Geothrix sp. 21YS21S-2: one gene and its partner. The protein of the gene in region 1 interacts with the protein of each later gene in a pairwise test. Links are inferred from orthologs where the notes say so. Each region holds a gene or a part of one and is shown on either strand. Other genes may lie near its edges. The genes, in order: rplL and dnaE.

Region 1 (2,965 bases):
GAGCAGGAGTTAATATGGCAAAACCTGGAAAGAAGTACCAGGCTGCCGCCTCCAAGATCGAAGATCGCCCCTACGACCTCGTTGAGGCCCTCGGCGTGATCACGGACCTGGCGTTCGCCAAGTTCGATGAGACCGTGGAAGTGCACATGAGGCTCGGCGTCGACCCCCGTCACGCGGACCAGATGGTCCGTGGAACGATTGTCCTGCCCCACGGCACGGGCAAGACCATGCGGGTGGCCGTCATCGCCACGGGCGAAAAGATCAAGGATGCGGAAGCCGCCGGTGCGGATATCGTGGGCGGGGACGATCTCGTGGAGCGCATCGCGGGGGGTTTCCTGGAATTCGACGCCCTCGTCGCCACCCCGGACATGATGAAGGGCGTGGGACGTCTCGGCAAGGTGCTGGGTCCCCGCGGCCTCATGCCCAACCCCAAGACGGGCACTGTGACCTTCGACGTGGCCAAGGCCATCAAGGAGATCAAGGCCGGCAAGGTCGAGTATCGTGTCGACAAGACGGGCATCATCCATGCGGGCGTCGGCAAGGTCTCCTTCGGAGTTGAAAAGCTCAAGGAGAACGCCAAGGCCCTCATCGATGCCGTCCACAAGGCCAAGCCGTCCGCTGCGAAGGGCAAATATGTGAAGGCTATCCACATGGCCTCCACCATGGGCCCCAGCATCTCCGTCGCCCACGTTGTGGAAAAGTAGGAGCGGACCATGGAACGCGAACAGAAACGCACCGAAGTGGCCCAGCTCAAGGGGACGTTCTCCACGGCCAAGTCCGCCGTCGTCCTTGGGTTCAAAGGCCTTACCGTCGTCAAGGACACCACCTTCCGGAAGTCCATCCGGGAGAGCAAGGCCCAGTACCGGGTTTCCAAGAACACGCTGCTCAAGCTGGCGGTGAAGGAAACCCAGTTCGATAGCCTGTCCGAACACTTCAAGGGCGCCACCGCCGTCGCCACCACGGAAAATGACGTGGTCGCCCTGGCCAAGGCCGTCCATAACTTCCTGAAGGACAACCCCGCAGCCAACCTCAAGGGCGCGATCCTTGACGGCAAGGCCGTGACCCCGGCGGAATTCAAGATCATCGCCGAGCTCCCGTCCCGCGACGTCCTCATTGGCAAGCTGCTCTACCTCATGATGTACCCCATCTCCGGCATCGCAGTGGCTCTGGAGGCGATCCGCAAGCAGAAGGAAGACGTGGCGCCTGCGGCCGAATAGGCTCCTGCCAGATCCCGTCTCCACCCACCCCGAAACCAATCATTTGAGAGGAGAACTACATGGCTCTCACCGCTGATATGTTGATCAAGGAAATCGAAACCATGACCGTCCTCGACCTGGCCAACCTGGTCAAGGCCCTCGAGGAGCGCTTCGGCGTTTCCGCCGCCGCTGTCGCCGCCCCCGCGGGCGGTGGCGCCGCCGCTGCGGCCCCCGTCGAAGAGCAGACCGAGTTCAATGTCGAGCTGCTCGAAGCCGGCGCCCAGAAGCTGAACGTCATCAAGGCGGTCCGCGAGATCGTGACCGGCCTGGGCCTCAAGGAAGCCAAGGACATGGTCGACGGCGCTCCCAAGGTCGTCAAGGAAGGCGTGTCCAAGGACGAAGCCGCCAAGATCAAGGAAAAGCTCGAAGCCGCCGGCGCCAAGGTCGCGATCAAGTAAAAAGCCGACCGGCCGCGTCAAACCCGAAGCGCGAGGTGTCTTTGTACACCTTGCGCTTTGTGGTTTGTGAAAAAGTGGTATGCTTATTTCTTGCCCCCGGACCCGCGTCCGGGCATTTCGATCCCAGCCACCACAAAGGGCCCCGGTTGCCTCATTTTCCGTGTGCCAGAACATCGCGATCCTCAGGGTCAGCTTCCGCCGGTGACGGCGGGTGGCTGACCCCAGGTCCGTCGCATGTCGCGTGTTCGGTGGGCCTGGATCGAGACTTCTCGTCCGACCTCTCCATGTTTTCCCGACGGTCCCTCAAGGCCTGCGCGGGTGTCTTCCGGAGTGAACCATGAGCGTTCAACAGAACATCTACCGCCAGCGTGTGCAGTTCTCGAAAATCCGCTCCCTGGTTCCAATCCCGAACCTGATCGACATCCAGAAGCGCAGCTACGACGAGTTCCTGCAGATGAACCTGCTCCACTCGGAGCGGGAAGGCCGCGGCCTCAAGTCCGTCTTCGAGTCCATGTTCCCCGTGCACAACGGCAAGAACCCCGACGGCGGCGACGCGAGCCTCGAGGTGGAGTTCGTCGACTACACCGTGGGCCACTGGGCCTGCAAGTGCGGCAAGAACGAGGGCCTCGAGCACCTGCGCACCACCTGCAAGAGCTGCGGCCACCACATCGTGACGGACCACCCGAAGGACCCCACGGTGGACTGCCCCAAGTGCGGCACCCGCAACAAGAACCAGGCGAAGATCTGCGACGTGTGCAGTGAGCCCGTGGGCCTGCACCAGAAGATGCGCATGGAAGAGTGCGTGGAGCGCGGCGCCACCATGGCCTCGCCCCTGAAGATCCGGGTGCGCCTCAACCAGTTCGACAAGGACGAGAAGGGCAACCGGCGCTACAAGCAGAGCCAGGAGTCCGAGGTCTACTTCGGCGACCTCCCGACCATGACCGACCGCGGCACCTTCGTCATCAACGGCACCGAGCGCGTCATCGTCTCCCAGCTGCACCGCAGCCCCGGGGTGTTCTTCGCCATCAGCAACGACAAGGCCCTCTACAGCGCCCAGGTGATCCCCTACCGCGGCAGCTGGATCGAGTTCGAGCTCGACACCAAGGGCCTCCTCTACGCCCGCATCGACCGCAAGCGCAAGTTCCTGGGCTCCACGTTCCTGCGCGCGCTGGGCCTGTTCGACGAGCGGCTCGCGGACAACCAGTCCATGCTGGCCCACTTCTACACGGCGCAGCGCTTCACCCTGAAGGGCGCCGTCGTCTACCTCCAGCCCAGCGAGCTCCTCGTGGGCCAGAAGGCGATCGAGGACAT
Region 2 (4,404 bases), 660 kb from region 1 along the record:
GATCGTGGCGTGGGCCGCGACGTTGAGGATGCAGAGCCGGGTGATGGTCCTGGCGCTGGGGTGGCGGGGCAGGAGGGGGTTGCGCTCGTAGCGGTTCCCGTCCTCGATCTGGCGGCTCTGGCTGCAGTCCATGGCCACCATGGCCACGTAGGAGAGTTCCCAGGCGGTGTCGGACTTGGACCAGGGGTCCGCGGCCCGGCAGGGCATGCCCAGGCAGAGGGCCGCCAGGCCCCAGGTGAGGCTTTTCAACATGGATCACGACCCTCCGGCTACTGGCGTGAGCCACAATATGAGTTATTAATTCATCGCGGCAAGCCCCGCGCCCGCTCGTTCACAACTGCAACACCCCAGCAACTTTCCCCAACCCGCCCCAGGCTTGCGACAATGGCCCCCTATGACCTTCGCGCATCTCCACCTCCACACCGAGTACTCCCTCCTCGACGGCCTGACCCGCATCCCCGACCTCGTCAAGAAATGCAGGGCGACCGGCATGAACTCGGTGGCCGTCACCGACCACGGCAACATGTTCGGCATGATGAAGCTCTTCGACGCCTGCGAGAAGACGGCGGACAAGGACGGCAACTGGGCCGTCAAGCCCATCCTCGGCTGCGAGGTGTACGTGGCCCCCCGGTCCCGGCACGACCGCAAGCTCGACAACAACGCCCTGAACGCCGAGGGCCTGGAGGACTGCCTGGACCCCTCCGGCCAGCGGGACGCGGGCTACCACCTGGTGCTCCTGGCCAAGAACCCCGTGGGCTTCCGCAACCTGTCCAACCTGGTCTCCAAGGGCTTCACCGAGGGCTTCTACTACAAGCCCCGGGTGGACAAGGACCTGCTGCGGGAGAACAGCGAGGGCCTCATCGCCCTCACGGCCTGCCTGGGCGGCGAGGTGCAGGCCCGCCTCCTCTCCGGCAACATCGACGCCGCCGAGCGCGTCGCCCGGGACTACCAGAGCATCTTCGGCGAGGACTTCTACCTGGAGATCCAGGACCAGGGCTTCGAGGCGGAGCGCCTGATCATCCCCAGCCAGTTCGAGCTCTCGAAGCGCACCGGGATCCCCCTGGTGGCCACCAATGACGCCCACTACCTCAACCACGACGACGCGGACCTCCACGACACGCTCCTGTGCATCGGCACCAAGCGGTTCAAGAGCGAGCCCAAGCGCATGCGCTTCTCCACCGACCAGTTCTACGTGAAGTCGCCCGAGGAGATGGCCGCCGTCTTCCCCGGCCACCCCGAGCTGCTCGAGCGCACCCTGGAGATCGCCTCCAAGATCGACCTCTTCCCCATCACCCGCAAGCCCATCACCCCGCAGTTCCCCGTGCCCTCGGGCCACACCCTGGAGAGCTACTTCGTGGAGGTGGCCCGCGAGACCTTCGAGGAGCGGCTCAAGGAGTGCCAGGTGCTCTGGCAGGCCGGGGCCCTCAAGCACTCCGAGGAGAAGTACCGCGCCCGGCTCGAGTTCGAGCTGGACACCGTCCTGAAGATGGGCTTTCCCGGCTACTTCCTCCTGGTATGGGACTTCATCCGCAAGGCCCGCGAGATGGGCGTGCCCGTGGGCCCGGGCCGCGGCAGCGCCGCCGGCAGCATCGTGGCCTGGTCCATGCACATCACCGACATCGACCCCATGCAGTACGACCTGCTCTTCGAGCGGTTCCTGAACCCCGAGCGCATCTCCATGCCCGACGTGGACATCGACTTCTGCCGGGACGGGCGCCAGAAGGTCATCGACTACGTCACCGAGGCCTACGGCAAGGACCGCGTCAGCAACATCGTCACCATCAACCAGCTCAAGACCAAGGCCGTCATCAAGGACGTGGCGCGGGTCTTCGAGAAGGACTTCGCCTTCGCCAACAACCTCACCAAGCTCGTGCCCCAGGAGCCCGGAAAGCCCATCACCGTGGCCATGGCCCTGGAGCAGAGCGACAAGCTGCGCGAACTCTACGAATCCGAACCCGAGGTGAAGAACATCCTGGACATCTCCGCGCGCCTGGAGGGCCTCGCCCGCAACACCGGCGTCCACGCCGCCGGCGTGATCATCGCCCCCGACGACCTCACCCGCTTCGCCCCGCTCAGCCGGGACAAGGACGGCAAGGTGATGGTGCAGTACACCATGGTCGAGGCCGAGCGCGCCGGGCTCCTGAAGATGGACTTCCTGGGCCTGGAGACCCTCACCCAGATCGCCAAGACCCAGGGCTACATCGAGCGCACCCAGGGCCATCCCGTGGACATGACCCTCATCCGCACCTTCGACGACCGGAAGACCTTCGACCTGTTCAGCCAGGGGGACACCGACGGCATCTTCCAGTTCGAGTCCGGCGGCATGAAGTCGCTCCTGGCCAAGCTGCGCCCGGACCGCTTCGACGACCTCATCGCCCTCAACGCCCTCTTCCGCCCCGGCCCCCTGGGCGCGGGCATGGGCGACACCTACGTGAACCGCCGCCACGGCCGCGAGCCCGTGACCTACATGTTCCCCACCCTCGAGCCCATCCTCTCCCCCACCTACGGCGTGATCCTGTACCAGGAGCAGGTGATGCAGATCGCCAGCCTCATCGCCGGGTACTCCCTGGGCGAGGCCGACATGCTGCGGCGCGCCATGGGCAAGAAGGACAAGGAGAAGATGGCGAAGGAGAAGACCAAGTTCATCGAGCAGGGCGTGGTGCGCGGCTACGAGCGGGACAAGGTCTCCGAACTCTTCGATCTTATTGAATACTTTGCTGGCTACGGCTTCAACAAGAGCCATTCAGCGGCATATGCCCTGATTGCATACGAAACAGCCTACCTCAAAGCCAACTTCCGCACCGAGTTCATGGCCGGCCTCCTCTCCACCAAGGCCCAGCGCACCGACGACGTGGTGAAGTACATCCAGAACTGCAAGGAGATGGGCCTGGACGTGCTGGGCCCGGACATCAACGAGAGCCAGCTGGACTTCACCATCACCGGGCCCAACCAGATCCGCTTCGGCTTCGCCGCGGTCAAGGGCCTGGGCGAGGCCGCGCTGGAGGCCATCCTCGCCGCGCGCGCGGAGGAGGGGGGCTTCAAGGACTTCTTCCACGCCCTCAAGGCCACCGACCTCCAGAAGGCCAACCGCCGCGTGTGGGAGGCCCTCATCAAGGCAGGGGCCTTCGATTCCATGGAACCCAACCGCGCCGCCCTCATGGAGGGCCTGCCCTCGGCCATGGAGAACGCGGGGAAGGGGGGCCAGGACCTGGGGCTGGTATCGCTCTTCGACGAGGCCGAGATGGCCAGCCTCGCCGACAACTGGGCCGTGCCCGAGGACGTGGAGTTCTGGAGCCGCAAGGACCGCCTGCGCTACGAGCGGGAGTCCCTGGGCCTCTACGTGTCGGGCCACCCCCTGGAGGAGTTCAAGGACGCCATCAAGGTGCACACCGTGGGCACCATCGCCTCCCTGAAGGAGGCCGCCGCCGCCGGCAGGCACCGGGACCGGGACGAGGTGGCCATCGGCGTCATGGTGAGCAACGTCCAGTTCAAGACGAACCAGAAGGGCGAACCCTGGGCGATCCTCTACCTGGAGGACCTCACCGACAAGGTGGAGGCCCTGCTCATGGCCGGCAGCTACAACCCCGTGACCCGGAAGAGGGGCCGCCCCTTCGACCTGTACCGGCACCTGGCCCTGCCCGACGCCCTCCTGCGCGTCACCGGCGAGCTGAAGATCGAGACCACCGGCAACAACGGCGACGAGGACGAGGAGGAGCAGACCACCATCAAGCTCTTCGTGACCTCCCTGGAGCCCCTGGAGGACTTCCAGGGCAAGGGCTTCTCCGGCGCCCTGATCCGCCTGCCCAGGGGGGAGTACCCCAACCGCCTGGTGCCCCTCCTGCGCCTCTACCACGGCAACCTTCCCCTGCACCTGGAATACCGCGGCCCCCAGGGCATCCTCGCCCGCGTGAGGGCCAGCGGCGACCTCAATGTCCGCTTCGATCCCGACCTTTCCGAAAAGGTCGCCAAGGAAGCCGGATGCGCCCTGAGCTGGACCTACTGACAAGGAGTCCACCATGTTCCGAAGTACCCTTCCCCTGCTTGCCGGAGCCGTGATGATCGCAGGACAGCCCATACCCGACTTCTCCCAGACCGAGCGCGCCAAGGTGCCCGACGTGTACAAGTGGCGCGCCACGGACATGTACAAGAGCGACGCCGCCTGGCGCGCCGAGCTCGACGCCGTCAAGGCCCTCATCGCCGCCCTGGATCCCCTGGGCAAGGCCTGGACCACCGCCCCCAAGGCCATGGGCGACTTCATGGAGCGCCTGGACGAGGTGAACCTCCGCGGGGGCCGCCTGTACCGCTACGCCAGCCACCAGGGCGACATGGACCTGGGCGACACCAACTACCAGAAGATGAAGGGCGAGATCCAGACCGTGCTGGTGGGCCTGGGCGCCAAGCTCG

The links.
Region 2: the proteins of rplL (region 1) and dnaE interact in binary tests that used the Escherichia coli proteins (3 or more experiments, as listed by UniProt). The link is inferred for Geothrix sp. 21YS21S-2 from one-to-one orthologs.

The regions. Positions count from the first base shown.
Region 1 is NZ_CP132910.1:3,034,074-3,037,038, reverse strand. The notes cover bases 219-2,965. They hold rplL (50S ribosomal protein L7/L12), read left to right. Parts: upstream 219-1,276; coding sequence 1,277-1,654; downstream 1,655-2,965. Other genes in these bases: rpoB (DNA-directed RNA polymerase subunit beta), read left to right, coding at 1,992-2,965; rplJ (50S ribosomal protein L10), read left to right, coding at 714-1,217; rplA (50S ribosomal protein L1), read left to right, coding at 219-704. Also shown: more of rplA, read left to right, coding at 15-218. UniProt on the Escherichia coli protein: The binding site for several of the GTPase factors involved in protein synthesis (IF-2, EF-Tu, EF-G and RF3). Is thus essential for accurate translation.
Region 2 is NZ_CP132910.1:2,376,001-2,380,404, reverse strand. The notes cover bases 18-4,203. They hold dnaE (DNA polymerase III subunit alpha), read left to right. Parts: upstream 18-394; coding sequence 395-4,003; downstream 4,004-4,203. Other genes in these bases: pepF (oligoendopeptidase F), read left to right, coding at 4,017-4,203; RAH40_RS10505 (hypothetical protein), read right to left, coding at 18-252. In the rest of the region: more of RAH40_RS10505, read right to left, coding at 1-17; more of pepF, read left to right, coding at 4,204-4,404. UniProt on the Escherichia coli protein: DNA polymerase III is a complex, multichain enzyme responsible for most of the replicative synthesis in bacteria. This DNA polymerase also exhibits 3' to 5' exonuclease activity. The alpha chain is the DNA polymerase catalytic subunit.